Regions from separate parts of the Priestia sp. YIM B13491 genome, predicted to be linked through region 4. Evidence: riboswitches for the same ligand, from Rfam matches in the RefSeq annotation. Region 4 holds a riboswitch; each other region holds the start of a gene.
The links. Region 4 has a riboswitch for S-adenosylmethionine ahead of metK (methionine adenosyltransferase). Riboswitches for the same ligand answer to the same signal wherever they lie in the genome.

Region 1: linked by a shared signal. The riboswitch ahead of ACFX4E_RS16835 (Na+/H+ antiporter NhaC family protein) and the one ahead of metK (methionine adenosyltransferase) in region 4 are both predicted to bind S-adenosylmethionine.
Region 2: linked by a shared signal. The riboswitch ahead of ACFX4E_RS18520 (phosphoadenylyl-sulfate reductase) and the one ahead of metK (methionine adenosyltransferase) in region 4 are both predicted to bind S-adenosylmethionine.
Region 3: linked by a shared signal. The riboswitch ahead of ACFX4E_RS06750 (trans-sulfuration enzyme family protein) and the one ahead of metK (methionine adenosyltransferase) in region 4 are both predicted to bind S-adenosylmethionine.

The regions. Positions count from the first base shown of each region.
Region 1 covers NZ_JBHZOR010000004.1:361,947-369,700, forward strand. The annotation lists gene ACFX4E_RS16815 (Ger(x)C family spore germination protein) at 1-966, shown strand, start outside; gene ACFX4E_RS16820 (YtoQ family protein) at 1,119-1,559, opposite strand; gene ACFX4E_RS16825 (ABC transporter ATP-binding protein) at 1,730-2,641, shown strand; gene ACFX4E_RS16830 (ABC transporter permease) at 2,634-3,401, shown strand; SAM riboswitch class I at 3,503-3,609, shown strand; gene ACFX4E_RS16835 (Na+/H+ antiporter NhaC family protein) at 3,695-5,005, shown strand; gene ACFX4E_RS16840 (hypothetical protein) at 5,045-5,173, opposite strand; gene ACFX4E_RS16845 (LacI family DNA-binding transcriptional regulator) at 5,298-6,257, shown strand; gene ACFX4E_RS16850 (transcriptional regulator SplA domain-containing protein) at 6,343-6,591, shown strand; gene splB (spore photoproduct lyase) at 6,703-7,731, shown strand.
Region 2 covers NZ_JBHZOR010000005.1:4,157-11,910, reverse strand. The annotation lists gene ACFX4E_RS18540 (YugN-like family protein) at 1-137, shown strand, start outside; gene ACFX4E_RS18535 (potassium channel family protein) at 147-935, opposite strand; gene ACFX4E_RS18530 (VOC family protein) at 1,003-1,386, opposite strand; gene cdaS (sporulation-specific diadenylate cyclase CdaS) at 1,484-2,110, opposite strand; SAM riboswitch class I at 2,423-2,525, shown strand; gene ACFX4E_RS18520 (phosphoadenylyl-sulfate reductase) at 2,780-3,493, shown strand; gene ACFX4E_RS18515 (sulfate permease) at 3,513-4,592, shown strand; gene sat (sulfate adenylyltransferase) at 4,645-5,796, shown strand; gene cysC (adenylyl-sulfate kinase) at 5,809-6,408, shown strand; gene cobA (uroporphyrinogen-III C-methyltransferase) at 6,500-7,279, shown strand; gene ACFX4E_RS18495 (sirohydrochlorin chelatase) at 7,293-7,754, shown strand, end outside.
Region 3 covers NZ_JBHZOR010000002.1:108,243-115,996, reverse strand. The annotation lists gene ACFX4E_RS06765 (CotH kinase family protein) at 1-1,012, shown strand, start outside; gene ACFX4E_RS06760 (spore coat protein) at 1,242-2,297, shown strand; gene ACFX4E_RS06755 (hypothetical protein) at 2,367-3,029, shown strand; SAM riboswitch class I at 3,198-3,315, shown strand; gene ACFX4E_RS06750 (trans-sulfuration enzyme family protein) at 3,387-4,532, shown strand; gene ACFX4E_RS06745 (trans-sulfuration enzyme family protein) at 4,516-5,697, shown strand; gene ACFX4E_RS06740 (hypothetical protein) at 5,735-6,001, opposite strand; gene ACFX4E_RS06735 (SIMPL domain-containing protein) at 6,064-6,723, opposite strand; gene putP (sodium/proline symporter PutP) at 6,952-7,754, opposite strand, start outside.
Region 4 covers NZ_JBHZOR010000001.1:36,024-43,777, forward strand. The annotation lists gene ACFX4E_RS00185 (alpha/beta hydrolase family protein) at 1-301, shown strand, start outside; gene ACFX4E_RS00190 (DUF2584 domain-containing protein) at 356-598, shown strand; gene pckA (phosphoenolpyruvate carboxykinase (ATP)) at 633-2,222, opposite strand; SAM riboswitch class I at 2,597-2,714, shown strand; gene metK (methionine adenosyltransferase) at 2,847-4,049, shown strand; gene ACFX4E_RS00205 (glycosyltransferase family 4 protein) at 4,082-5,227, opposite strand; gene ACFX4E_RS00210 (phosphatase PAP2 family protein) at 5,246-5,770, opposite strand; gene ACFX4E_RS00215 (gamma carbonic anhydrase) at 5,962-6,489, opposite strand; gene ACFX4E_RS00220 (alpha/beta fold hydrolase) at 6,597-7,373, shown strand; gene ACFX4E_RS00225 (tetraprenyl-beta-curcumene synthase family protein) at 7,405-7,754, shown strand, end outside.

The DNA of each region.
Region 1 (7,754 bases), on a different contig from region 4:
ACAACTGTCCAAGGAGGACCTCAGCAGAAGGCTTACGTGAATATGGCTGAAACGGGAGATTCTATTCATCAAATGACCCGTGAATTATCATTGAGAAGAGAGACTTCGATTGCCAGCCAACATCTAAAAGTAATTATTATTGGCGAGGCTCTTGCGAGAACGTATAGTTTAGGAAAATTAGTGAATGAGTTTCTTCGTGATAATGAGATTAGACCAAGCTGTCTTGTACTTATTAGTAAAGGGAGAGCTAGGGACGGGCTAGAATCGAAGACAGCAGGAGAAATCCCGGCATTTCGTTTGGCTGGAATGGTGGAAAATGCATATCGAACAACGAGAATTTTACCTCCCACGTCGCTCATTAAATTAGAGAGCAATATTGAATCAGGGACTAGTTTTCTATTGCAAAATGTATTATCGGCAAATGGGGAAATCAAATTTGCTGGTGCTGCCATAATTAAAGGGAAAACAAACAAAATGATCGGTTTTTTGAATGAAGAAGAACTAGATGGTCTGACTTGGATCACAGGAAAAGGGAAAGGCGGGCTAGTGAAAAGCTTTGATAAAAAGACCGGTCAGCTGATTGTATACGAAATAGAATCCATGAAAAGTCATATTGAACCTCATGTTAAAGGAAATAGCATCTCCTTCGATGTGCATATTGAATCCGAGGGGAGGCTATCTGAAAATTGGGTGGTCTCAGGAAATCCTTTAAAAAATCAATTTTTACAGAAGGTGCAAAAAAACTCAGAAAAAAAAGTGGAGCACCTCGTAAAAAACACGGTAGAAAAAATGCAAAAAGAATATAAAGTCGATGTGGCCGGGTTCGGAAATCAATTGAGAATTAAAAGGCCCAGAGTATGGATGAGGGTTAAAGACAATTGGGATCAAACATTTAGTGAAGTTCCAATTAACTATGATGTAAAATTAATGATTAAAGATTATGGAACGTCAGGATCAAAAAAGTGAGCAGCTAAGTACAATTTGGCTTGTTTTGATGTTGGAAATGAAAGAAACTAAAAGGAATAGCCTTAGAGCTTGCTAAAAAATATTCCCCCCAGTAAGGAGCTTGAGGGATAAATGAAGAATAAGAGCTGTCCAGAACCGACAGCTCTTATTTGCTATTCAAAAATATAAGCTAATGCTTGAAGAGCCTGTTCTGGCGTTTCGACTACAACTTGGGCTTTGTTTGACAGTTCTTTAAGCGGATGGTGCAGTTTTTCAGGGCGAACCAAAATTAGCGGTTTATCTAATGCAATGGCTGTCGCCGCATCCATTGCGCTGTTCCACTGTTTGTATTTTTCGCCAAATAAAGCAATAACCACATCAGATTTTTTAAGGAGCACCTGCGTGCGTAAATTATTAATTTGGGAAGCAGCTTCATCTTTTAAGACAGCGTTAGGCTGTTTTCCTAAAATTTCTTCTCCAATGTTGTCGGAGCGGTCATGGTCTGTCATGGGACCGACAAAGGCAAGGGGAAGGTTTAATTGTTCTGCTTGGTTTTTAATTTCGTCTCGCCAGTTATCGTGAATTTGCCCGGCAAGGTATACGGTTAAGTTCATTATGTAGAAGTCCTCCTCTAACTAAGATTTGTTTTATTTTATCAAATGTAAGCGGATAATACGAATGGTTTGAATAGGCTGCTTTTCCAAAAATAAGGTTATAGTAGACAAATAGTTAAAAAAGAGAAACAATAGAAGGCGTATTGCTAATTAAAGAAAGGATGTACATGATGACAGAAACAGTGCTACAAGTAGATCATGTCAGTAAAGTAATTGGGAAGAAAACCATTTTGCATGATGTATCCTTATCGGTTGAGCGCGGTGAGATTTTCGGGTTGCTTGGTCCGAACGGTTCTGGAAAGACAACGCTAATTCGTACCGTCGTAGGACTCATTAAAGAAACAGAGGGAACGATTACCGTTAACGGCTTTCCTTTAAAGGAACAGTTTACATCAGCTATGAAATCAATTGGCGCGATTATTGAGAACCCTGAGTTTTATGATTATCTGACGGGCTATCAAAATTTAAAACACTTTGCGAATATGCATGAAGGGATCACATCAGAACGCTTGGATGAAGTGATTGCTTTAGTAAAGCTTGAAAACAGCATTCATGCAAAAGTGAAGACGTATTCTCTTGGGATGAGACAGCGTTTAGGAGTAGCTCAAGCTATTTTACATAAGCCTGCATTGCTTTTACTAGACGAGCCAACCAATGGTCTAGATCCAGCGGGAATGAGAGAATTTCGTACATATTTACAAACGCTTTGCAGGGAAGAAGGAATTTCAATTTTAATCGCGAGCCACTTATTAAAAGAAGTAGAAGCATTATGTGATCGCGTTGGCATTATTCAAAACGGTGAGTTAAAAGCCGTTCAAGATTTATCTCCAAATCGTCAAGATCAAGGAATGTACGTAGAATTTGAAGTGTCTGATGCGCAAAAAGCAGCGGATCTTTTATCACAACAATTTGAAGTAACGGTGAGATCACATAGTATCCACGTGGCGATTGTAAAAGAGCAAATTCCAGCTGTGAATAAAAAATTAGTGGACAGCGATATTTTAGTCTACCAAATTACCCCTGTGTATGAGACGCTTGAAGATTCGTTTATGTCCGTTACGGAAGGAGAGCACCATGCTTAAGCTAATTCAAAATGAACACATGAAATGGTTTCACAAAAGAAGTACAAAAATCACGTTTATTACAATCGGCATTTTAACTCTTTGTATGGCTCTTTTAATGAAGAAAGTAGCAAACAGTGCAGGAACAGAAGACAATATTTTGAACTTCCTGTCATTTAGTTCAGGTATGCTGATTCTCGTTCAATTTTTCGCGCTTGCTGTTGGAGGGTCAATGGTTGCAAAAGAGTTTGAAGCAGGTACCATTAAACTTCTTTTAATTCGCCCTGCTAGACGTTCAACGATTTTAGCATCCAAGTACCTAACTCTCGTTTTAATTAGCTTATATTATTTACTGAGCTATTTGCTTTTTTCATTTGTATGGGGAGCATTGTTCTTTGGCTTTACCAGTCTAGAAGGAGATGCACAGCTGCTTAAAAACATTACGCTTACGTATGACAGTGCGTATATGGAAACGTTTATGATGATGACGTTCGCATTCATGCTGTCGTCTTTATTTAGAAACAGCGCGCTTGCTTCCAGTCTAGCTATTGTCGTAAGTATCGGCGCGAAAGCTGTAACAGGACTGGTATCAGAGCTAGGTTTATGGTGGGGGAAATTTTTATTATTTGCCAACACGAACTTTGTGCAGTATATGGACGGAATGAAGCCGCTGTTTGACGGCATGACGATTCCATTTTCCATTTTCATCTTAGTTGCCCATTTTGTCTTCTTTATGGGCATAGCTTGGGCAGCGTTTTTAAAACGAGACGTAGCTAATTGATGTGAGAATTTTCGCACTATATATTTTTCTAAAATAGCATTTGACAATTAAATAAAAAGAGATTACAGTAGTGAAAGACTATTTTTAAAACAACTATAAACTTCTTATCAAGAGAGACGGAGGGACTGGCCCTATGATGTCTCGGCAACTGGCTGTACGCAGTGCGGTGCCAAATCCAGCAGACGATGTTTCGTTTGGAAGATGAGAAGGGTAATCTTATGATACAAATAAGAGACCTCTTCTTATCAATAAGAAGAGGTCTTTTTTTATTACGTAAACAAGAGGTGTTAAGAATGGAACAACAAAAAGGAAACGGCTGGGCGCTGTTACCGCTGGGCGTCTTTTTAGTCCTGTTTGTCGGATCAGGAATTATAACGGGAGATTTTTATAAGCTTCCTGTATTAGTAGCCATTATTATTGCAGCCATTGTGGCCCTGGCTATGAATCGTAAAGATTCACTTAATGTAAAAGTGGAGCGTTTTGCTAAAGGAGCAGGGCATCCTGATATCATTATTATGGTGCTTATTTTTATTTTAGCAGGTGCTTTTTCTCAAGTTGCTAAAGGCATGGGAGCTGTTGATTCAACGGTAAACTTAGCTCTGTCTGTGCTTCCGCAAAGCTTAGTGGTAGTCGGAATCTTTGTTATTGGCGCATTCATTTCAATTTCGATGGGAACGTCAATGGGAACAATCGCTGCGCTAGGGCCTATCGCTGTAGGAATCAGTGAGCAAGCGCATGTATCCATTACATTAGCAGTTGCTGCCGTTGTTGGTGGTGCAATGTTTGGAGATAATTTATCCGTAATCTCTGATACGACCATTGCAGCAGTTCGTACGCAAAAAACAAATATGTCAGATAAATTAAAAGTAAACTTTTTTATTGTCCTTCCTGCAGCGATTGTTACGGTAATTTTATTGCTTGTAATGACGCTAGGCAATACGTCATCAGTAGAAATTAAAGATTTTAGCTGGTTTAAAATCTTGCCTTATGTCGGCGTACTGGTTGCTGCCATATTTGGTGCAAACGTATTAAGTATTTTAACCGGAGGAATTGTGCTAGCCGGCGTGATTGGATTAGCTGATGGAAGCTACACGCTTTCTTCTCTTGCTAAAACTGTGACAGAAGGTATTGGCGGAATGTCAGAGTTAATTATTTTATCTCTGCTAATCGGCGGAATGGTTGAGCTTATTCGCTATAACGGCGGTATTCAGTTCTTATTGAATTTATTAACACGACGTATTCAAACAAAAAAAGGCGGCGAATTCAGCATCGCTGGACTAGTAAGTTTAACTAATTTAGCGACGGCTAATAACACGATTTCAATTATTACAGCAGGTCCGTTAGCAAAAGAAATCTCTGATAAATATTCAATTGATAATCGTAAATCAGCCAGTCTGCTTGACTTGTTTTCATGCAGCGTTCAAGGGCTTATCCCTTACGGCGCACAAATGCTTCTCGCAGCAGGATTTGCTAAAGTTTCACCGATTGAGATTATTCCATTTACATTCTACCCAATGTTAACAGCGGTTTGCGGGGTCATTGCAATTGTAATTGGATTTCCTCGTTTAAATAAAAAGTCAAAGTCATCTAAAGAAGCTGCGTAATATCAAACCCTTAAAAAGAATGTTCTTTTTAAGGGTTTTTTACTGTTTAAAAAAATCAGTCGGCTTTTCATCATCTAACTCCTTCCAAAGCGTCTCGTTCTGTTTAAGTGCATAAGCCGCTCCTCCAATTTCAATCCCGCATAATAAAATGAATAATAAAATACCCATGAAATGACCTCCTTACGTAAATGAATAAAAACACGATGGTAACGGGTTTAGCTTCTTGCTGTTTCACTTTATAATGAGAATAAAGTATGAAACGCGTTTCAGCGCAAGAGAAAAAGGTGAAAACATGACAAATATCCGAGATATCGCAAAAAAAGCTGGTGTATCTGTTTCGACTGTATCCCGGGTGCTAAATCATCATCCGTATGTAAAAGAAGAAAAACGCCGGCTGGTAGAGCAGGTTATTCACGAACTTAATTATGAACAAAACATTAATGCCGTTCACTTATCAAAAGGGAAAACAAATATGATTGCCGTCGTCTTGCCTTTTATTAATCATCCGTATTTTAGTCTGCTTTTAGAAGGAGTGGCATCTCAAGCGTTAGAAAAGCAGTATCAGCTTGTTATTTGTCAGACGAACTATGATGTGAAAAAAGAAGAAGAAGCGCTTCATATGCTAAAAACAAAGCAAGTTGATGGAGTGATTATTTGTTCTAGAGCAAGCAGCTGGAGCACGATTGAATATTATCAGCAGTACGGACCGATAGCCGTGTGCGAAAACGTACAGAATCGTTCTATTCGCTCCGTATACGTTGATCATTATGCAGCTTTTAAACAGGCGCTTATGTATTTAAAAGAAAAAGGATATACGGATATTGGCTACTGTATTGGAAGAATGACGGGTACGAATAGTCAACAGCGGCAACAAGCATACAAAGAATATGTAGAAAGAATAAATCAGCCTTATCATCCGGAATGGGTTTTTCAAGGCTGTTTGAACGTGACAGATGGTGAAAAAGTGGTGGAAAAATTAGTGCAGATGAAAAATCGGCCTCAGGCGCTTTTAGTAACAAACGATCAAGTAGCTATCGGAATAAAAGCTCAGTGCGAACAAGCGGGTATTTCAGTTCCTGGTGAGTTAGCTATCATTGGTTTTGATAATCATCCGCTTTCTTCTTATTTACAAATAACAACGATCGAACTTCCTCTTAAGGAAATGGGAGAAACGCTTTTTACATTAGTTGGAAGTAAGACTCCTCAGAAAATTGAGCTCCCTTTTCGGTTTATTGAGCGTAAAAGCGTATGAATTTTTGATGATGCCATGAGGTGTTTTTACCGGATAAAATGAGCAAAAGCGGACATCATACGAGTAAAGAAAGAAGAAAAGGATGATGATCGTGGAGAAAAAAGAATATCAAGTGGGAGATCAAGTATTTGTTATTTACCGAAATCCTCATACGGCAAACGTTGCGAATATTAATCAAGCTGAAATTGTTGAACATCCCGAAAACAAAGGTGAAAAGGCGCTGTTTTTACATGAGTCTTACCATTTGTTAGCTGAAGATGATGCCGTATATTCAACGTATGAAGAAGCTGAAAAAATGTATAATAAGATATTTGATTATGAACAATATGACTGATGCAAGGCTCTCTTAAACGGAGAGTCTTTTTTGTTTGAAAAATAATTACCAAGGATAGAGTCTTTTTATTTTTCAAACGCTATTAGTATTAGAAAAAAGGAAGTGTACATGATGATAAAACCTTTTGTACCTCAATTAGTATATATTGAGCCAGGGGCAATGGAGTACCCGCTTGGTGTTCAATTAAAAGAAAAATTTGAGAAGATGGGAATTGAGATTCGTCAAACAACTTCCCATAATCAAGTGCGTAATATACCGGGAAAAAATGATTTGCAAAAATACCGCAATGCCAAGTCGACTTTAGTAGTTGGCGTGCGTAAAACATTGAAATTTGATACATCTAAACCGTCAGCTGAATATGCAATACCGTTTGCAACAGGGTGTATGGGGCACTGTCACTATTGTTATTTGCAGACAACAATGGGAAGCAAACCATATATTCGCACGTACGTGAATGTTGAAGAAATATTAGGTCAAGCAGAGCAATATATGCAGGAAAGAGCCCCTCAAATAACGCGATTTGAAGCGGCTTGTACATCTGATATCGTAGGAATTGACCATTTAACACATTCATTAAAGCGCGCGATTGAATATTTTGGGGAAAGTGAACTAGGTCAACTGCGCTTTGTGACTAAATTTCATCACGTGGATCATTTATTGGATGCTAAACATAATGGTCGCACGCGCTTCCGCTTTAGCATAAATGCAGATTATGTTATAAAAAACTTTGAACCTGGTACATCTCCTCTTGATTACCGGATTGAAGCTGCTAATAAAGTTGCAAAAGCCGGATATCCACTTGGCTTTATTGTGGCGCCTATTTACATTCATGAAGGTTGGCAAGAGGGATACCGTCAGTTGTTTGAAAAGCTTGACGCCTCTATACCTGAGGAGTCAAGAGATGATATTACGTTTGAAATGATTCAGCATCGCTTTACCAAGCCGGCCAAGCGGGTAATTGAGAAAAATTATCCGAAAACAAAGCTTGAGATGAATGAAGAGGAGCGTCGCTACAAATGGGGGCGTTATGGAATTGGAAAGTATGTATACGCAAAAGATGAAGAGCAAGAGTTAAGAGAAACATTAGAATATTACATTGATCAGTATTTTCCGAATGCAAAAATCGAATATTTCACGTAATTATTCTACAGTAATTGAAAAGT
Region 2 (7,754 bases), on a different contig from region 4:
ATGTTCACAATGGAAATGTGAGTGCTTCATTTAATCAGTTTGCAGAACCCCAAGACGCAGACGCTTCATTTCCAGAAAAGTATATCAGCTTAGGAGAAGAGCTAATTAGAGAGGCAGAAGATGCGCTGCTTCAGTAATTGAAGGAACTATTCTTTTTTTAAACTCTCTAATTTTTTCACAAAAATATGTTCGTACATGACTTGACTAATCAACTCATTTGTTTTAATCATTTCATTCACTCCCAAATTTTGTGCATTTTGAATATGCTTTTTTGTTAACAGTTCAACGATGCTGTAAATAGAAGGGTTCAATCCTTGCAGAGCGACTAACGTAACAATAGTATTCATGTCTGCATATTCTTCTGTCTTATGCTGATCGGCAGTAATCAGCACTTTTTTTGCGTACCGAGCGTTGGCAAGTTCTAATACTTCATAATGAGAAGGACTTCCTTTAATAAAATGAACGCGATCACAAATCATGGGATTTTTAGTCAGAGAGTCGTCGATAAGAACAATGTCTTCTTTATGAAATGCGTCGCGATAAGACTCTAACACGAGTTTGGCGCGCTCATTCCACCCAACAACGATGAAGTGATCTTTTCCATAAAATTTTAAATTTCCTTCCAAATAAGCGCTCTCAGCGGAAACAGCAATTTTAGAAAGCGTAACAAAATAAGTGGTAATAAATCCCGTTCCGATCAGGACTAAAATAATTGCAGCTAACCTTCCAATCGTAGTGGTCGGAGCAAAATCACCGTACCCTATAGTAGAGATTGTAATAATAACCCACCAAATTCCTTCAAATACATTCCCAAACGTTTGCGGCTCTAGGAAATGTATAAGCATGCCAAAAAGTAGAACAAGGCAGCCGATAATAAAAAGAAGCCGCACTAAAATAGAACGACGGAAAAGTCGAAATAATAGCCATTCCATCATAAAAAAACCTCCAGTGATTAGTCATAGCCACAGTATGACCATTTTTCACTGAAGGTATAAGATATCTTTATCTTTTTACTTCGTAATATTCAATCCATTCTTTGTCTGGACCGTAGAAAAATAAGTATCTTGCTCCATTTGGCAAAGTTACAATGTTTTCTTCCACAAATGAAACACCTGCTGATTTTAAACGCTCAAACTCCTCTTCAATTCCGTCTACCGCCAGCGCAAAATGATGAACTTTACCTTCGTTAGGTAAGCTTGAGTTATACCCTTGAATTAACTCTACGATTACATTGCCTTCTAAACCTAGAAAAGCTAGCTTCAAAGACGGATCGGTATGTGGTAGTGTTTCGATGAGCTCTAATCCCACTTTTTGCGTATAGAACTCAATAGATTCTTCTATATCCTTTACTTGAACGCCTACATGTTCAAATTTTAAAATTGTCATATGCATCACCCGTATCTATAGTATGTAAAAACTATGAAATATATTAAAGAGAAAGGATATAGAAGTCAAGATGGGGCTGCTTATCAGGGAAGGGCTCTTAAATCATATTTTTGCTGGAGTGAATAGGGTAGAGGCTTCCATCAAGAGCAAACGAAATTTTGCCTGTTTCTTCAGATACAACTAAAATTAATGCATCCGATTTTTCCGACATTCCAATGGCTGCACGGTGACGTGTTCCCAATTTTTTGGTCGTTGAAATAATAGACGAGAGAGGTAAAACATTAGCAGCTGAGATAAGCTGATTATTTCTAATTAGGACGGCTCCGTCATGTAAGGGTGTCCCTGGGTAGAACAGTGTCTCAACTAGCGTAGCGCTGACAGGAGCTTGAATAGGCATTCCCTTTTGAATAAGAGGGTCTACATTTTGTTCCCGTTCAATGACAATTAAAGCGCCGTGACGTTTCTCAGAAAGGTTATGAATAGCTAAGGACAGAGCAGCATATTCAAATGTATAAGGCGATAGATAATGACGCAAGTAATAAGAGGCGGCCGTAGCTTGAACATCTTGAAATAACCTTCTCATCTCCTCAAAATCACATAGGATACAATGATCACTCGTATCTAAATGTTTAATTAAATTAGAGGCTTCAGTTGAAATTTGCTGTAAATATGTTCGCACATTATTTTTAATTGTATCGTCTAATTGAAAGGAATGTCTCTCCATCTTATATAGCTCCTATCTGTCAGTCAGTGTTATCTGTAATGTGTGCTAATGTGGGTGAATTATCCGTAAAGCTTATAAATCCCTTATTAATTTTATAGAGAGGTGTTGTGTTTTATTTAGGAAGAGAATATAAAAAGTTGAGGAAAAAGAAAGCGTTTTACAAACTGATATGTTCACATTTGGTTTAAATTTACATATGTTGTTTTAAATAAAAGTATAGATATTTCTGTGAATTTAAAGTATAGTTTTCTTATCGGATATATGATTTTTAATGTTGACAAATATTCTAAATATGCTAAAATTTTTAAAAAATGCTTATCAAGAGTGGTGGAGGGATCTGGCCCGCTGAACCCCGGCAACCTGCTTAGCAAGGTGCTAATTCCAGCAAAGTGTGTATCATTTTGAAAGATAAGGTAAAAATTTATTGCCTACCCAGTCTTTCAATATGGAAGACTTTTTATTTTGATATAGCGCAAGCGATAATTTAAGGAGGGACATCAATGACTGTAACCCCCGACTTAAAACGAATCTTTGAGCACGTCGAAGAAAAGTAAGAATTAAATAGTTTCGCTGACTAGACACACTAGAGGCGGTTTTATCCAATTCTAGTGGGTAAAACCGTCTTTTTTTATTGGATAACGCGGATAACTAAGAATTGGAGTGAAGAAAATGGCAGACTTATATACGTACGAAAACTGGAGTGATACATTTCCAGAGTTCGACAGTGAAGATGAAACAAAAGGAGCCCTTTCAGCATTGCAGTGGGCGTATGATACCTACGGAGATTCAATTATTTACGCATCAAGCTTTGGTATTGAAGGGATCGTGTTAATTGATTTAATTTCAAAAGTGAAAAAAGATGCTGAAATTGTCTTTTTAGATACGGGCGTTCATTTTAAAGAAACATATGAAGTGATTGATGCAATTAAAGAACGCTTTCCTGATTTGCGTATTCATATAAAAAAACCAGATTTAACTCTTGCAGAACAAGCTGAGAAACATGGAGATGAGCTTTGGAAGAGTCAGCCTAACCTATGCTGTCAAATTCGAAAAATCATCCCGTTAAGGGAATCTCTTGCTCCTTATGATGCGTGGATTTCTGGTTTGAGACGCGAGCAGTCTGAATCTCGTGCCAACACGAATTATTTTAATAAAGATGAGAAATTCAAGAAAGTTAAAGTCTGCCCGTTGATTCATTGGTCTTGGAAAGAAGTTTGGCGCTATGTGTATAAGCATGATTTACCATATAACAAACTTCATGATCAAGGCTACCCAAGCATCGGCTGTGAGCCTTGTACCGCACCTGCCTACAATGTAGACGATTTACGTTCAGGAAGATGGGCAGGTACACAAAAAGTTGAATGCGGATTACACGAATCTTAAATACGAAAGAGCTGAATAAATGATGCTTTTATATGTTGCCTTTATCATTGCGCTTTTTTTTGCAATGAATATCGGGGCAAGCGGTGCAGCAGCAGCTATGGGCGTTTCATACGGCTCCGGTGCGATTAAAAAGCGAAGAGTAGCCTTGTTCATCTGTGCTGTAGGTATTGTGCTCGGAGCCATTATCGGAGGCGGCGAGGTGGTAAAAACCATCAGTTCAGGTATCATACCTGAAAAATTGCTGTCAGTAGAATTAGTTATTATCATTCTGGCTGCTGCAACGCTGTCACTCTTTTTCGCAAATTTAATTGGTATCCCTCTATCAACAAGTGAAGTAACGGTTGGTTCAGTTGTTGGAGTAGGAGTAGCTTATCAATCTCTGTATGTGGAAAAACTTTTAGTTGTCATGTCTTTTTGGATTATTGTTCCGCTGGTTTCATTTGTCATTGCTTTTCTGATTGGAAAAGTGATAAAACGCAGAGCGCATAAAAAAGAAGCAGAGGGAAAGTGGAAAAGAGTTTTAACGATTTTAGTTATAGCCACGGGATTTTTTGAAGCCTTCTCAGCTGGAATGAATAACGTGGCAAATGCTGTCGGTCCTCTAGTAGGAGCTGGATTAATGGATGCCACAACGGGTGTCATAGCAGGAGGACTGGCTGTGGCGCTCGGAGCTCTTTTACTAGGCGGCCGAGTTATTGAAACAAACGGGAAAAAAATTACTCGCTATTCTGTAGGAGAAGGGTGCATTATCTCGGGTACTGGTGCTTCTCTTGTTACAGCAGCTTCACTTTTTGGTTTGCCAGTACCGCTTACACAGGTCACTACGTCTTCTATTATTGGAATAGGAGCAGCGAAAACGGGATTCACGAAAGAACAGCGTGAAGTGGTCATTCAAATGTTAAAGGTTTGGGTGGTATCCCCCGTATTTTCACTCGTAATCTCATATGTTCTTGTGAAATTAGTACTTGAAAGCGACTTATATTCATTTGTGGTGCTAGCTAGCGGCTGCATTGCCACAGCAGGTGTTCTAAGCTTAGCTAGAGCGACTAGAAGAAAAAGAGCAAACTTGCAGTCGGAAAAAGAAAAAATGACTGCGTGATTCAAGTGCTTTTTATTATATTGTGTTAATTATTTAAGGAGGATTTTACAAAATGACAACAATTCAAGCACACGGTGGAGAATTAATTAATTTATATCAACCAACATATGACTACACTTCACTAACAAAAGAAATCGAAGTAGATAACATGGCTCTAAGTGATTTAGAACTAATTGGAATTGGTGCTTACAGCCCAATTACAGGATTTTTAGGAGAAAAAGATTATCAATCAGTTGTTGAAAATATGCGTTTAGCAGATGGAACAGTATGGAGTATTCCTATCACTCTTCCTGTAACAGAAGAGCAAGCTAAAGAATTAAACATTGGCGACAAAGTAAAGCTTGTTCAAAACGGCGTAACGTATGGTGTTTTAGAAGTCTCTGAAGTATATACGCCTAATAAAGAAAAAGAAGCGGAAAATGTGTACCGCACAGCAGAACTTGCTCATCCTGGCGTGAAAAAAATGATGGAACGCCCAAATGTATACGTAGCAGGTCCAATCGTACTTGTAGAACGTACACCTAAAACGCGTTTTGAAAAGTATTACCTAGATCCAACTGAAACAAGAGCAGCATTTGAAGAACGCGGTTGGAAAACGGTTGTTGGATTCCAAACTCGTAACCCTGTTCACCGTGCGCACGAATATATTCAAAAAACGGCATTAGAAATTGTAGACGGCCTGTTCTTAAATCCTCTTGTAGGAGAAACAAAGTCAGATGATATCCCAGCAGATATCCGTATGGAAAGTTATGAAGTACTTTTAGAGAACTATTATCCTAGCGATCGTGTAGCTTTAGCAGTTTTCCCTGCTGCGATGCGTTATGCTGGACCTAGAGAAGCGATTTTTCATGCAATGGTTCGAAAAAACTTTGGATGCACGCATTTCATTGTAGGCCGTGATCACGCTGGTGTTGGTGACTACTACGGAACATATGATGCACAGAAAATCTTCAGTAACTTTACAGCAGATGAATTAGGAATTACACCTTTATTCTTTGAACACAGCTTCTACTGCAAGAAGTGTGAATCGATGGCATCAACGAAAACATGCCCTCACAGCAAGGAAGATCATATGATTCTATCTGGAACAAAGGTACGTGAAATGCTTCGTAACGGAGAAGTGCCACCAAGCACATTCAGCCGTAAAGAAGTAATTGAAGTGTTAATTAAAGGATTAGCAAAACAAAAAGTATCTTCAAAATAAGGAGCGGTTGAAGTGAGCAAATCAACAAACATTACGTGGCATGATGCTGGAATTACAAAAGAGGAAAGACGCGAGCAAAATAATCATCACAGTTTTGTATTATGGTTTACAGGTCTTTCGGGTTCAGGTAAATCTACCGTAGCAAACGCAGTGGCAAAGGCGCTTTTTGATAAAAATATTCGCAACTATGTATTAGATGGTGACAATGTTCGTTTCGGCTTAAATAAGAATCTAGGGTTTTCTGCTGAAGATCGTACAGAAAATATTCGCCGTATCGGTGAGGTTTCTAAGCTATTTGTAGACAGCGGTCAAGTGGTACTAACAGCATTTATCTCTCCATTCCAAGAGGACCGCGCTCAAGTGCGTGAGATCTTAGAGGGAAATGAATTTTTGGAAGTATACGTGGAGTGTCCGTTAGAAGAGTGTGAAAAAAGAGATCCAAAAGGGCTTTACAAAAAAGCAAGAAGCGGAGAAATCCGTGATTTTACAGGAATTGATTCTCCGTATGAGTCGCCGGCTAACCCTGAATTAACAATTAATACAAGCACACAGTCTGTAGAAGAATGTGTACAAACTGTTATTGAATATTTAGCTAACCGAAAATTTATCTAAATGACAGCGGACTTTGTCCGCTGTTCTAATTCAAATTAAAATGTGGGAGCGCTGCGGAGACGTGGAAATGATGGAAGGGTGAAAGGCATTCATGGGGAAAGTATATCTAGTCGGTGCAGGACCGGGGGATCCAGATTTAATTACATTAAAAGGGCTGAAAGCAATTCAGCAAGCAGATGTTATCTTATATGATCGTTTAGTGAATAAGGACCTGCTGGAGTATGCTAAAAGTGATGCAGATATCATTTACTGCGGAAAGCTTCCGAACTATCATACCCTCAAGCAAGAAACAATTAACAACTTTTTAGTGAAATTCGCTAAAAAAGGAAAAATTGTAACGCGCTTAAAAGGCGGAGATCCATTTGTTTTCGGACGCGGAGGGGAAGAAGCAGAAGCTCTCGTGCAGCAGAGCATTTCATTTGAAATTGTTCCAGGAATTACATCAGGCATCGCAGCTGCTGCTTATGCAGGAATCCCTGTCACTCACCGGGAATACAGCGCAAGCTTTGCTTTTGTAGCAGGCCATCGTAAAGATAGCGAGCATGATGCAATCAAATGGGATAGCCTAGCCAAAGGTGTAGATACTCTTGCAATTTACATGGGGGTGCGGAACTTACCGTACATTTGCCAACAGTTAATGAAACACGGAAAAACTTCAGCTACGCCAATTGCATTGATTCACTGGGGAACATGTGCCGACCAGCGCACTGTAACTGGAACTCTTGGTACAATTGTTGATATTGTTAAAGAAGAACAAATTGAAAATCCAAGTATGATTATCGTTGGTGAAGTTGTGAATTTTCATGACCGATTAAATTGGTTTGAGAAGACTGGACAGCATTACTATTCGTTTGCACAAGAAGCTTACTAAAGAGGTTGATTATATGGATGCAGTTTTATATGTTTGCCATGGCAGCCGCGTAAAAGAAGGCGCTGATCAGGCAGTTGCTTTTATTGAAAGATGTAAAGAAAATCTAGATGTACCGATTCAAGAAGTTTGTTTCCTAGAACTAGCTTCCCCCACTATTGAACAAGGATTTGAAGCGTGTATTGAACAAGGTGCTACCCGTATTGCAATTGTGCCCCTTCTGTTATTAAAAGCTGCGCATGCAAAGCAAGATATACCTGAAGAAATACACAAAGTATATGAACGTTATCCCCAGGTAGAAGTGCTGTACGGAGAACCGTTCGGCGTGGACGAACGAATTGTTGATATCTTGGTAGAGAGAATCAATGAAACCAATGTGGATAAGCATGAAGATTCGATGGTATTGTTGGTCGGCAGAGGAAGCAGTGATCCTGCTGTAAAAAAAGATTTTAACGAAATAGCTCAACTGCTAAAAGGC
Region 3 (7,754 bases), on a different contig from region 4:
TTGGTCAGAAGAAGCGGTTCAGGCAACGATGAAGTTTAACAAAAAACGCTACGATATTGATTTGCTGCTAAGAGGCTCCCACATTCGGAAGATGAAAAAAAAGTCATATTATATTGAATTTTATTCTCCAAAAATATTTCAGCGTGCCAAAGAAATACACCTAAACGCTGAATACAAAGATCCATCGCTTATGCGCAACAAATTGTCCCTCGATTTTTTCTCCTCTTTAGACGTTTTATCTCCTCATTCTCAGTTTGTCACTCTTAAGATTAATGGGAAAAATGAAGGAATATATCTTCAGCTTGAATCGGTAGATGAACTATTTTTGAAAAAAAGAAATTTAGCGGATGGATCCATATTTTATGCAGTGGACGGAGATGCTAATTTTTCTTTGATGAGCGATTTGGATAAAAGGCCGAAAACAACTTTGTTATCTGGATATGAAGATAAAGCAGTGAGAGAAGGGGATGAGGAAAAATTAGAAAATTTTATATTTAATCTTAATACGTGGACAAATACGGAATTCGAACAGAATATTGAGAAGTATCTGAACGTCGACCGCTACTTATCTTGGTTAGTCGGTATTATTTGTATGCAGAATTACGACGGTTTTGTCCATAACTATGCCCTCTATCTAAATCATGAAAGCGGTCGCTTTGAACTGATTCCATGGGATTATGATGCAACTTGGGGAAGAGATGTAAATGGGAAAGTAATGGAAGGAGACTATGTCCGCGCACAAGGATTTAATACGCTTACAGCTCGCTTACTGGCGGTAAATAGCATTAAAAAGCGATATATTCAAAAAATGAACAATGTTCTAAATAATCAATTTACAATAGAATGCATGAAACCAATCATTTATCAACTGCATGAGTATATTGCTCCTTATGTATTAAAAGATCCTTACGTAAAAGATAACTTGGAGCAATTTTATAAAGAACCCGAATTTATGCTGTCTTTTATAAAAGAACGAACAGCGTATATTGAAAATAACCTTTTGACTCTTTAAAAAGAGATAGATTTATAGGCACTTTATAGGCAACAGTGGATTTTGCTAATAATAGGCAAATGCAGGAAATCAATAGCTGTACATGATACGTATATATACAGTATGAATGACCAATAAGGATAACTAATAAGGAGGAAAAACAATGAGTAACTATTACTATGGCCAAGAACAAGGGCAAAATCAAAACCCGCGCCAAAAATCAAGCCAAAAACGCAGCCGAAATATACAAATGCCTGATAAAGGCTATTCTTCTCACTTCAAACCCCTAAAAGGAAGAGTGGTGACCGTTTATCGTGGAGGACCTGAATCTAAAACAGGTTATTTGGTTGACGTGCAATCAGATTATTTAATCTTAGCAGTGGAAAGCAACAATAACAATAATAACAATGATGGTGAAAATAACAACCAAAACAATCAAAACAACCAAAATAATAATCAACAAGAATATACACTTGTATATTATCACTTAGCGCATGTAAAAAGTATAACTGAAGATACTATGTCAAATTCGGCACAAACGTTTACTGGAATTAGCGCAGAATTAGAATTATATCGAGGAAAAACTTTTGCTACAACTTTATCATTAATGAAAACTAAATATGTGCAGGTTAACCAAGGTGGACCTGAGAAAAAAGCAGGTCAGCTTCTTGATGTCTTAGGTTCATTTGAATCTGCTTATATAGTATTACTCACAGAGGACGACGGTGTCATCTATATTAATACTGAACACGTTAAGAGTGTGAGTGAATATCAAAACAACAATGGAGATCAAGCTAGTCAATCTGCAAATGAACTCGTAGTGAGCCAAGAACCAGAATATATGAAATCCAAAAGCTTTAACGATCTTTTTGCCCACCTTTCTCATAAATGGGTATCAATCAATAATGGAGGACCTGAAGCTGTAGAGGGCGTGTTAGTACAAAGCCGAAATGGTACATTTACACTTGTGCAGAATAATCAAGTATTACGCTTACAGCCAAGACACGTTAAAACCATTTGTGTAGGAGCAAAAGGGGCTTTTAAGCAAAACGATAACAATCAAAATAATGAAGAAACAGAAGAAAATGGAGAGACTGAAGCTGCAAAGTCTACAGAAGAGCGTACAGGAAGCCGTACGGGAGAACGTACAGGACGCCGCACGGGTGGACGCACAGACGATCGTTCTCGAGGACGCCGCTCGGGAGGACGCACAGGTGATCGCTCCGGAAGACGCCGTACGGGTTCACGCTCTTCAACACCGGCTGAGAAAGTTATTAAAACGAAAAATTATCGTTGGAAAGCATGATGAAATGGAACATAAAAGGTGCTTATAAAGCACCTTTTCTATCATATGGGAAAAAGGAGGAGAATGAGTATGAGTATGAATCATTATATCAATAAAATTGTGGAGTTAGATATTTCAGGTAAAACGACATTTGTTGGCAGACTTATTGATCTTGGATTAGATATTATGGTTTTGTATAATGGACATGATTATTTGTATATTCCTCTTTTACACATGCATGGTTTGCGGGAAGTATCTGAAGAAGACTATACGGTTTTACGTGAAATAGAAGAGAATTTAATAGAAGAAAGTCAGCGGATTTCTTATCGTAATATTTTACAGCAGGCAAAAGGGAAATTTATTGAAATTTATGTAACAGGAGGGAAATCATTGCATGGCTATATCACAAGCGTGCTGAATGATTATCTTGTGTTTTATTCTCCAGTGTATAAAAATGTCTTTGTTTCTCTGCATCATTTGAAATGGCTCACTCCTTACAGCAATGAGTTAACCCCTTATTCTTTAAGTGACAAAGAGCTCCCAGTAAGGCCCGCCTCTGCACCTTTTGTCAGAAACTTTGAAGAGCAGCTTAAAAAATATGAAAATCAACTGGTCGTATTAGATTTAGGGGATCAATCAGAAAAAATTGGCGTACTTAAAGAAGTTTCTAATAATATTGTTGAACTAATTACGGCAAATGGAGAAAGTATGTATTGGAAGTTAGCTCACGTAAAATCTGTACATTTGCCTTAGAAAAAGAGACCTCGCTTTCGTCTCTTTTTTTTTATGTGCTTATCAGGACAGGTATATTGAATAAACAAATGAGATGATTTAAATTTTTTAGAAAATTATGTTGACAATAAAGAAAATCTTTATTAAAGTTATTAACAACAAACGTTAACCACCAACAATTATATAGAACTCTTATCAAGAGTGGCGGAGGGACTGGCCCTGCGATGCCCGGCAACCATCAAATGAAACATTCATTTGAACGGTGCTAATTCCTGTGGAACATCAGTATTGTTCTAACAGATGAGAGAAATCGTGTATAAACGAACACTCTTCCATCTGTGAAGAGTGTTTTTTATTTTGAGTTAAGGAGAGAAATAGATGAAAATTGAAACTTTATTAGTTCGTTCAGGAGTAGGTCGTGATCCTTCAACAGGTTCTATTACAACACCCATTTACCAAGCATCAACATTTGCTCATCCTGCTTTAGGGCAAAGTACAGGATTTGACTATGCACGTACGGCAAACCCTACTCGTACAGCATTGGAAGAAGCAATTGCTGCTTTGGAAAAAGGAGAAGTAGGAGTAGCATTCGCTTCAGGAATGGCAGGTGTAATGGCAGTTTTAGCACTATTTAAAAACGGAGATCATTTAATTGTATCAGAGGATTTATACGGAGGAACGTACCGAGTACTAAATGAAATTTTTTCAGAGCAAGGAATTACTGTTTCGTACGTCAACACAGCCCATCTCGAGCAAGTAAAAGATGCGCTTCGTCCCAACACAAAAGCTTTATTTATTGAAACACCTACGAATCCAATGATGCACGTGACTGATTTGCCAGAAGCAATTTCGTTAGCTAAACAGCATGATTTGCTTACTATCGTTGACAATACCTTCATGTCCCCTTATTATCAGCGTCCTTTAGAGCTTGGAGCAGATATTGTGATACATAGTGCAAGCAAATACATTGGGGGTCATAATGATGTAGTTGCTGGTCTTGTAGTGGCTCGATGTAGAAGCTTAGGAGAGAAAATTCGTTTTTATCAAAATGCAGCTGGGGCAATCTTAGGTCCACAGGATAGCTGGCTGTTATTACGCGGTGTTAAAACGCTAGCGCTTCGTATGGAAAAGCATAATGAAAACGCACTGAAAATTGCAAATTGGCTTACTGCTCATGATCTCGTGGAAAAAGTGTATTACCCTGGTCTTGAAACACATCCAGGCTATGAAATCATGAAGAAACAAGCAACTGGATTTGGAGGCATGATTTCTTTTGCTGTCTCACACCCTGACATCGTGTCAGTACTTTTAGAAAATGTCAAAGTTATTACATTTGCAGAAAGCTTAGGAGGCGTGGAAAGTTTAATGACATTCCCAGCTCGTCAAACACATGCTGATATTCCGGAAGAAATTCGAAATCGTGTCGGAGTAACAAACTGTTTACTGCGATTATCAGTTGGAATTGAGCACGCAGATGATTTAATTAAAGATTTGAAGGAGGCATTTGATGCATACCAACAATAATAAACATAGATTTGGTACGAACTTAATTCATGCAAATACAGGAATTGACGGTCATTTTGGAGCGGTTAACGTACCTATTTATCAGGTATCTACATTTAACCAAGAAGATGAGACGAACAACGGCCGCTATGACTATTCTCGTTCAGGAAATCCAACTCGTGAGGCTTTAGAAAACACCATTGCTCAGCTAGAAAATGGATACGCTGGTTTTGCTTTTTCATCAGGTATGGCTGCTATCTCATCGGTGTTATCTATTTTTGAATCGGGGGATGAAATTTTAGTTTCACATGATACGTACGGCGGGACATATCGTGTATTAACACGATTATTTTCAAAGTTTGGTATCAAAACAACTTTTGTTGATACAACGAAGGTTGAGAAAGTTGAAGAAGCTATCACAAAGGATACGAAGGCTATTTATATCGAAAGCCCTTCAAATCCATTTTTACAGGTAACGGATATTAAAGCAGTAGCAAGTTTGGCGAAGGAGCGCAATCTCCTTACAATTGTGGATAACACGTTTTTAACACCTTATCTACAGCAGCCGATTGACCTTGGTGTAAACATTGTGATTCATAGTGCTACAAAATATATCAGCGGTCACAGTGACGTCATTGGCGGTTTAGTTGTAGTAAGCGATGAAAAGCTAGCAGAAGAAGTAAAGTTTGTACAAAATGCTTTTGGTGCTATCTTGGGACCGCAGGATTGTTTTTTACTGCTTCGAGGAATTAAGACATTAAAAGTTCGTTTAGATCAGCAGTTAAAAACAGCGCTGCAGTTTGCAAAGTGGCTTGAAGAACAATCTCTAGTAAGCCATGTATATTATCCAGGCTTAAAAAGTCATCCAGACCACAAACTGATTTCAGAACAAGCAAATGGATACGGAGCTATGATTTCTTTCCAAGTACAGGATGAAAAGGTAGCACGACATATTTTACAAGGAGTAAAATTGGCTTCAATTGGCGTTAGTCTAGGTGCAGTTGAATCCATTTTAACGCATCCTGCAACAATGTCTCATGCAAGTATCCCAAAAGAAGTGCGTGAAGAAAAAGGAATTACTGATTCACTTCTTCGTCTTTCAGTAGGGTTAGAGGAATTCGAAGATTTAAAGCAAGACTTTAAGGCGGTTTTTCAAAGCTTAGAAGAAAAAGCGTTAATTAAATAAAGAAAAGGACTTCCATCAAGGAAGTCCTTTTTTATCGTTATATACAGCTATCTAAAAGGTTTGTGTATAGGGACGCAAGCGCAACTTTTTCATCAGAGGAAAGACTGCTGTTTAGAATTCTTTTTATGCCAAGGTGATATTTTACATACGGTGTTTGCCGGACGCGTGGATGAGTCATTTCATCTTTTAAATCTTTCATAATGGTTTCGTGAAGCTGATCTTCACTTGTCATGGCTTGTTTAGAAGCGAACGAACGGTTCAACCATAGGGTTTGATAAGCTGCTAGTAAATGTTCAGAAGTCATTGTGCAAAGAGCTCCTTTAGATTAGTTTCTTCATTATAATAATCTATAGTTTACCACAAGTATTAATACGTGTACGTAACTTTTACAGAAGCAGATACAATCAAGGACTGAGCTTGAATAGGGGGAGAGGCTGCTAATAACTTAGGCGAGGAGCCAGATGACTGATAGACAGGTCCTTCTTCGATTAAAATAGGAATTTGGTTAATAGGGAGCTGCAGCGTGTTGGCAATGGTAAAGGCCTTTTCTTTAGCGTTAAGCAAAGCTTTGCTTATCGCTTCTTGTTCATATTTATCATCATTTGTAACGTGGAATTGAAGATCTTGCGCTACGTTGGCTCCGCTTGAAAAAGTAGCGTTATAGACATCGCCAGCTTGTTTTACATCTTGTACTCTTACTCTAAATAAGTGCTGTACTTCGTATCCTGTAAGAGTCGATTTTCCATCGCTGTAATCATATTTAGGATTTATGGTGAACGAAGCTGTTTCAATTTGCTGGTCATTGATTCCAAGTTTTTTTATTTCTTGCAGCAAAGTATTTGAAACAGCTGAATTTTCTTTTAAGGCTTCTTGAACGTCTCGGTTTTCCGTGCGGGTTCCAATCGTCATGGAAATTTCATTTGGAACTGCTGAAACACTTCCTTCACCAATTACTTTAATTTCTCTATTTTGTGTATCTACGCGCAGTTGCTGTGTAGGTTCATAAGGGAAATAAGAATGTTGCATACCAAAAACCTCCTTTATCGATCTTTAGTATATATATGATAAGAAAAGGAGATTAAAAACAAAAAGAGATTGAGACATAACTAAATCAACCGCTAGAAGCACCTACATACATGAAATCTACATTCACCATACCAATAAAAAAATCCGAACGAATTTGATTCTTCATCAAGAATCAAATTCGTTCGGATCTTCCTTCAACTAACATACTTTTCTTCAGCTTCTTTTTGTTTATTTCGATTCTTTAATTAAGATTTCTTTCATTTCAATGAATTGATTTTGAACATCGTTTGACGGTTTCTTTGTTAGTAAACTTACAATAATAACAGCTAATAAGCTTAAAAAGAACCCAGGAATCATTTCGTAAAGGGCATCCTTCAATGGAGTATTTACCCAAATTAATACTGTAGCAGCACCTACAATCATCCCTGCAAGGGCTCCCCATCGAGTCATACGCTTCCAGTAAAGACTTAGTAAAATAGCAGGACCAAAAGCTGAACCAAATCCAGCCCAAGCGTATCCAACCAGCCCTAAAATCGTGTCACTAGGTTTTAAAGAAAGCAAAATGCCAATAATTGCAACACCTAAAACCGCAGCTCTTCCAACCGTCACAAGCTCTTTGTCAGAGGCCTTGCGTCGGAAAAATGTTTTATAAAAGTCTTCTGTAACAGAGCTTGCCGTTACAAGCAGCTGAGAAGAAATGGTACTCATAATTGCCGCTAGTAAAGCTGCATATAAGAATCCAGTAATTAACGGATTGAAGAGTATATCCGCAAATTTAATAAAAATAGTTTCAGGATCTGCTAGTTTCATACCTGTTTTTTCTACATATGCAATCCCAACAAGTCCTGTCAGCATAGCACCAATAATAGAAATAATCATCCAGCTCATTCCAATACGACGTGCGGGTTTTAACTCCTTAACAGAAGAGATAGCCATAAAGCGAACGATAATATGAGGCTGTCCGAAATAGCCAAGTCCCCAGGCTAAGAAAGATATAATACCTAAAACGGTCGTACCTTTAAAAATGTCAA
Region 4 (7,754 bases):
AGAAGATTTAAGAAGAATGATGAAGCGGGTGATTGGAGGAACTCCTTCTAAATATCCTGAAAGATACGAATGGAGGACACCTTTGCACCGTGCTCATCTCGTCGAGCCGCCGGTCTTGCTTATTCATGGTTTAGAAGATAAAAACGTATCGATTGATCATTCCTATCAGCTCGAATCTAAACTAAAGAAGTCCAATAAAAAAGTTACCAGCTGGTATTTCGAAAACTTTCCACATGCTTTTCCACCAAAAGAAAACCGAGAAACGGTGAAGAAGTTAACGAAGTGGATGAAAGCGCAATAAAAGATATGCTACGATAGAGAAAACAAGTAGAATAACAGTGAGGAGTGAGAAAAAATGGGGATGCCGCTAGAATTAAATACAATGATTGTGACAAAAGGCAACGAAAAGCGTGTAACGGATAACATTTTTCAAATTGAGAAAAAAGGATATCGCTTGTATCCGTTAGATATTCCATTAAACATTCACAAAACGAAAACTGGAGAATGTATTGGAACTGCTATTGTGCGTAAGGTAGAAATGGAACAGGAAAAAACCATTGTCACATATGAACTGACAAAATTACATTCGACTAATTAAAAAACCGATCGTCTCTAAGACGATCGGTTTTTTATTAGACCCTAGGTCCGCCTAATGTTGAAATGTCAGATGCTACATCATTAAAACGCTTGAAATTAGCTTTGAATTTAGCAGCAAGCTCAGTTGCTTTTTGATTATAAGCTGTTGCATCGTTCCATGCTTTAGAAGGCTGAAGCACTTCATCAGGAACTCCCGGAACATGAGTTGGAATCGATAAACCAAAAATAGCGTCTGTTACTGTTTCGGTATTAGCTAGTTCTCCTTCAAGGGCTGCTTGAACCATAGCTCGAGTGTAACTTAACTTCATTCGTTCTCCCACGCCGTATTCACCGCCGGTCCATCCAGTATTTACAAGGTAGACATTTACATTATGTTCATCGATTTTCTTTCCTAGCATTTCTGCATAAGTTGTTGGAGCAAGAGGTAAGAAAGGCTCACCAAAGCATGTAGAGAAAGTAGCCTGTGGCGATGTTACGCCGCGCTCTGTTCCAGCTAACTTACTAGTGTATCCGCTCAGAAAATGGTACATCGCTTGTTCTTTTGTAAGCTTGCTGATTGGAGGCAAGACGCCGAAAGCATCGGCAGTTAAAAAGACAATAGCTGTAGGGTGCCCAGCAACGCTTGGTAATACTGTATTATCAATAGAGTCAATTGAATAAGCGGCACGAGTATTCTCTGTTAAACTATTATCATTGTAATCTGCTACTTTCGTATTTTGATTTAACACTACATTTTCCAGTACGGCGCCGAAGCGAATTGCATTGAAAATTTGCGGTTCTTTTTCTTCGGAAAGCTGAATGCACTTCGCGTAGCATCCTCCTTCAATATTAAATACACCAGAGCTTGACCAACCGTGCTCGTCATCTCCGATTAAACGACGGTTTGCATCAGCAGAAAGCGTTGTTTTACCCGTTCCAGATAAACCAAAGAATAATGCAACGTCACCTTCTTCTCCTACGTTAGCAGAACAGTGCATGGATAGAATATTGTTTTGAGGAAGCAAGAAGTTCATCACTGAGAAAATAGATTTTTTCATTTCACCAGCGTATTCAGTTCCTCCAATTAGCACAATACGTCGCTCTAACGAAAGAATAATGAAGGTTTCAGAGTTCGTCCCGTCTGTTTCAGGATCAGCTTTGAACGTTGGAGCTGCTACAATTGTAAACGGCTTCACATCATCATTTGTTTTTTGTTCGGCTGAAGGGCGAATGAATAACTGCTGAGCGAATAGGTTGTGCCATGCAAATTCATTAACTACTTGAATTGGTAACTGATACTTTTTATCAGCTCCAGCATATCCATTAAAAACAAAAAGTTCATCCTGCTTCTTTAAGTGAGTTAAGACTTTTTTGTATAGCGCATCGAATCGCTGAGCAGAAATTGGCTGATTGACAGGTCCCCATTCAACCGTTTTTGAAGACACAGCATCGCTTACAATAAATTTATCTAAAGGAGAGCGACCTGTATATTTTCCGGTTTCGACTGACACAGCACCTGTAGAAGTCAGCGTTCCTTCGCGTCGAGCTAGAATTTTTTCAACAAGTTGTGGAACAGATAATTGGTGTTTTGTTGTTTTTAATTGAAGCAAACCATTTAATTCGATAGACATATCAACAGTACTCATGTGCACTACCTTCCTTTTTTAGCTATTATTTATTCATTAATGTTTGAAATTTATAATTAGTATAACACATTTATTTAATTATTCTATACTATTTAACTAAAAATGTTTGCGTATTATAAAAAAATGTACGTTATACCTATTTCAGACACATGTATATGTGCTAGGAGCGAAAAAAGTGAAGCTGTTTTAAGTGAAAGCCTCATTTTGATCTGTCTTATTAACTAAACTTAGTGATGATTCTTAATAAGGTGTACTATTTCGTAATTTGAGTATGTTACATTAAAACAGATTCAAACATAAAGAGATGATTTCCATTTGAATGTTGTTGACAGTGAAGCGCTTTTTCATGTATTATATGTCCTTGAACGGATACTCTCTTATCCCGAGCTGGTGGAGGGACAGGCCCTATGAAACCCAGCAACCATCGTCATTTTTTTGTGTAGACGATAAGGTGCTAACCTGATGCAAGGGCACAACCTTGATCGATAAGAGTGAAAGGCTTATGTAGAATTTGATACCTTTCCTCGATACAAGGAAAGGTTTTTTTATATTTTTTAACGTGTAATGAAAATAAGGGAATGAGTACCGTATCACAATGTATCGTATTTATAAGGAGGAAAACTGATGTCAACACAACGTCGTCTGTTCACGTCAGAATCTGTTACAGAGGGACATCCCGATAAAATTTGTGACCAAATTTCTGACTCAATTCTTGATGCTATCCTAGCAAAGGATCCAAATGCTCGTGTTGCTTGTGAAACAAGCGTAACAACTGGTTTAGTTTTAGTAAGTGGTGAAATTACAACTTCTACTTACGTGGATATTCCTAAAACAGTTCGTGAAACAATTAAAGGAATTGGCTATACTCGTGCAAAATACGGTTTTGATGCTGAAACTTGTGCAGTATTAACATCTATCGACGAGCAGTCAGCTGATATCGCTGCTGGTGTAGACCAAGCGTTAGAAGCACGTGAAGGTCAAATGTCAGATGAAGAAATCGAAGCAATCGGAGCTGGAGACCAAGGGTTAATGTTTGGTTATGCATGTAACGAAACAAAAGAATTAATGCCTCTTCCAATTTCATTAGCTCATAAACTTGCTCGCCGTCTAACAGAAGTACGTAAAGAAGAAATTCTTCCTTACCTTCGCCCGGATGGTAAAACACAAGTAACAGTTGAATATGATGAAAACAACAAACCTGTTCGCATCGATACAATTGTTATTTCAACTCAGCATCACCCAGAAGTAACGTTAGAGCAAATTCAACGTAACTTAAAAGAATATGTTATTAATCCAGTTGTTCCAAACGAGTTAATTGATGAAAATACAAAGTATTTCATTAACCCAACAGGACGTTTCGTAATCGGCGGTCCTCAAGGAGATGCTGGTTTAACTGGTCGTAAAATTATCGTTGATACTTACGGCGGATATGCTCGTCACGGCGGCGGTGCATTCTCTGGTAAGGACGCAACAAAAGTAGACCGTTCAGCAGCTTATGCAGCTCGTTATGTTGCGAAAAACATTGTAGCAGCTGATCTTGCTGATAAATGTGAAGTACAACTAGCATATGCAATTGGTGTTGCACAACCAGTATCTATTTCAATTGATACATTCGGTACAGGAAAAGTTTCTGAAGAAGTACTAGTAGACGTAGTACGCAAAAACTTTGACCTACGTCCAGCAGGCATCATTAAAATGCTTGATTTACGTCGCCCAATTTATAAGCAAACAGCAGCTTACGGCCACTTTGGTCGTACGGATGTGGAGCTTCCTTGGGAGTTCACAGACAAAGCGGAAGCATTAAAAACTCAAGCTTTAGCTAAATAATAAAAAAATCTCCGTGAAAACGGAGATTTTTTTTATGCCCATTGAATACCTGCAGCAGATTTTTCTACGACACCTTCATATTCTGAAAGCAAATGCTGAAAAATGGCGTCCCATGATTGAGTAAGAGCGTATTGCCTCGCTGCATGGCCAAAGTGAAGCCGCTGATGCAAATCATCGAGTAAATCTGTAATAGCCGAACTGAATTCTTCTAAGGAGTGAGGTTTGCAAAGGTAGCCGTTTCGCCCGTGCTGAACCATCTGTTTAACTCCTCCTGCATTTGCTGCCACTACAGGAGTTCCAGAAGCAAGAGACTCCAGTACAACATTTCCGAAGGTTTCTGTTTCTGAAGGAAAAACAAACAAATCAGATGATGAATAGATATGAGCAAGTTGCTTACCTTCAAGGAAGCCTGTAAATGTCATATGCTCAGATGCTTGCTGCTGCATTTGTTCTTTTAAAGGGCCGTCTCCTACAATAACCCAGTGAATTTGATGCCGGATATGATCCGGTAGAGATCGTGCGATTTTTATTAAAAAATCAGCGTTCTTTTCTTTAGCTAATCTTCCTACATACGTTAAAATGTAGGGCTTTTTAATATTATATTTAATACGAATATCAAAGCGGTCATAGTGGGGATGAAATAATTTATGATTTACTCCTCGCGACCAAATAGCTACGTTGTGAAACCCTTGTTCTTCTAGCTGCTGTTTGGTCACTTCAGAGGGAGCGAATATTTTTTGTACAGGTTTATAAAACCATTTCATATATTTTTGCAGTGGTATACGCATTTTTTCAAGTTCATAGTGAGATAAATAATCATCAAAATTGGTATGATAAGAGCCGACAAGAGGAACACCTAATCTTTTCCCGTAATAGGAGCCGCAAAGCCCCATTGTAAAAGGAGTGGCCAAATGAATAATAGAAGGATTGAATTCCTGCAGCTGCTTTTTAATTTTTAGAACGTTTGGCAATGAAAAGCGGCTGTTTGGATAAAGAAAAAACGGCATGCTGGGCGAACGGTGAACATACGTTGAAAATGACTGATCATGAGCAAATTCAGGAGCAAATACCTGGATGGGAATTTGCTTTGATTTGACGTACTGAGTAAATTGATAAAGTGTTTTAGCAGCTCCGTTAACTTCTGGAGCAAATGTATCCGTAAATAAAGCAATTCTCATTAGTACTCCTCCTATCAATTAAGTTAAAAAGATGTTCAGTGAAACAGCACCTGAAAAGATGCCCAGTATCAGGCCTACCATGACATCCGTGGGATAGTGCAGACCGAGATAAATTCTTGAAATCCCTACCGTTACTGCAAGAGGCAAAAGAACAGCAGCGAAGGCTGGATAAACAATCATAAGAGGGGTAACCAACGAAAAAATAGCTGTTGTATGCCCAGATGGAAATGAATGATCTTTTAATGGATTTTCTAATACTTTTGTATGTTTTAATTGAATATAAGGTCGTTTTCTCGGATATAGTTTTTTAGCAATGGTCACAGGAATATGACTAACGGCTAGAGAAAACGCACAAGCGTAAGCGACGGATGAAGGATGCAGAAATAACAGCAAGCACGCTATCACAATGGTAAACGTGGCTCCGCCGGCGTGAGTGAGTAAACGTAAAAATCTATTTAAGTGCTTTCGATCAAAATGTTGGTTTACGCTTTTGAATAATCGGCATTCGGCATCGTATACATACTGAATTAACTTGGCTTTCATAGAGTCGCTCCCTTTTCAATAAATACGTCTTTATTATTCAGTTTAATCTTTAATTGTGGAGGCAGTACTAAAACGATGTAAATTAATATGGAAATTTCTTTACAATTGTGGAGAGAATAGAACATGATTGGAGAGTTTGTGGAGATACTAAAAAAATTCCCTCAGTATGACTTTCTGAGGGAACGTTTCCTTTATAATGAAGAATCAGATTTCTTAATAGACTTATAATACTGCCCTTTTTCTACATATTCTGTACGAATGCGCTGCATATCTTTTAAATCCTCTTCTGTAAGAGTGCGGATTACTTTAGCAGGTCGGCCGAGTGCGAGAGTATTAGGCGGTATTTTTTTACCGGGAGGCACTAAGCTTCCAGCACCTATAAAAGCACCTTCACCAATTTCCGCACCGTCTAAAATAATAGAACCCATGCCAATGAGCGCGCGTTTGCGGATGATGGAGCTATGTAAAATAACTTGATGTCCTACTGTTACATCATCCTCAATAAGCAAAGGAGCATTTGGGCTTTGATGGAGTGTTGATTGATCTTGTATATTTACTCGTTTACCAATAATCGTAGGTGAAACATCTCCCCTAATAACAGTGTTAAACCAAATGCTGCTTTCTTCACCAATGGTGACATCTCCAGTAATCGTGACATAGTCTGCGATGAAGCAGCTGGGTGCAATGGTAGGCATTTTTTCTTTATACGGATAAATCATCAAATCATCTCCCTTTATTAGTTGAAAAAAAGTAGTAAATCTTCTAATGTAAGTGTACAAAGGTTTTTTAAGCAGGTAAACAAAAAAAGGAAGAAGGAGTAACTCAAATGCATAAATGGGAAGCAGTAAATCCAAAAGGCGTTATTGTCATGGTCCATGGAGCAGCGGAGCATCACGGGCGCTATCGCTGGCTGATTGAGATGTGGCGTTCGGTTGGAATGCACGTAATTATGGGAGACCTTCCTGGCCAAGGCTTAACAACAAGAAGAAGAGGACATATCCTATCCTTTGATGAATATGTGTATGAAGTGGAAGAATGGGTACGTGAAGCGCAAAAATATGATTTGCCTATTTTCCTGTTAGGTCACAGTATGGGAGGACTAGCGGTTATTCGTACGCTCCAGACAAAAAACCTCCCTATATGGGGTGCGATTCTTTCCTCTCCTTGTTTAGGATTAAAAGAGCAAGTACCGGCTTATTTAGATATGCTATCTAAAGGGTTAAATAAAGTCATGCCGAACAAACTTTTCGATTTAGGTCTCACTGTTGAAAAAGCAACAAGAAACCAAGAAGTTCGAGATGAAGATGAAAATGACTCACTGTATGTTACAAAAGTTTCTGTAAGATGGTACCGGGAATTGATCCAAGCTGTCAACTTAGCTTTTAAAGATATCGATCGTTTGCCTGATGTCCCGCTTCTTGTGATGCAGGCAGGAGAAGATAAAATTATTGAAAAGCTGATTGTTAGGCAGTGGTTTGATGAAATAGAGCTAAGTGAAAAAATCTACAAAGAATGGTCTCAGCTGTATCACGAAATCTTTAATGAGCCTGAAAGAGAATACGTTTTTACATATGCGAAAAGTTTTGTCGATCTTCACATTTAATAAGTGCGGTAAGAAATTGAGGTGAAAATAAATGAAGATTCCGTCTCATCCTATTTCATTAATGAGGAAAATTTATCGAGAAGTGTTTCCTGTCGTTCATCATGAGCTTAATCATTGGCGTGAACGAGCAAAAGAGATTCCTAATAAAGAATTGCGTACTCAAGCATTGGCAAGTATCGATACAAAAACTTTTCATTGTGAAGGAGGCGGTATCCTATCGATTTTAGCGAAAGAAAACATGATTGAATGCGTGAAATTTATTGTTGCCTACCAAACAATCAGCGATTACTTAGATAACTTATGTGACCGCAGCAATTCGCTAGACCCTAAAGATTTTGCCGCCTTGCATGAATCGATGCCAGATGCGTTGACTCCTCATGC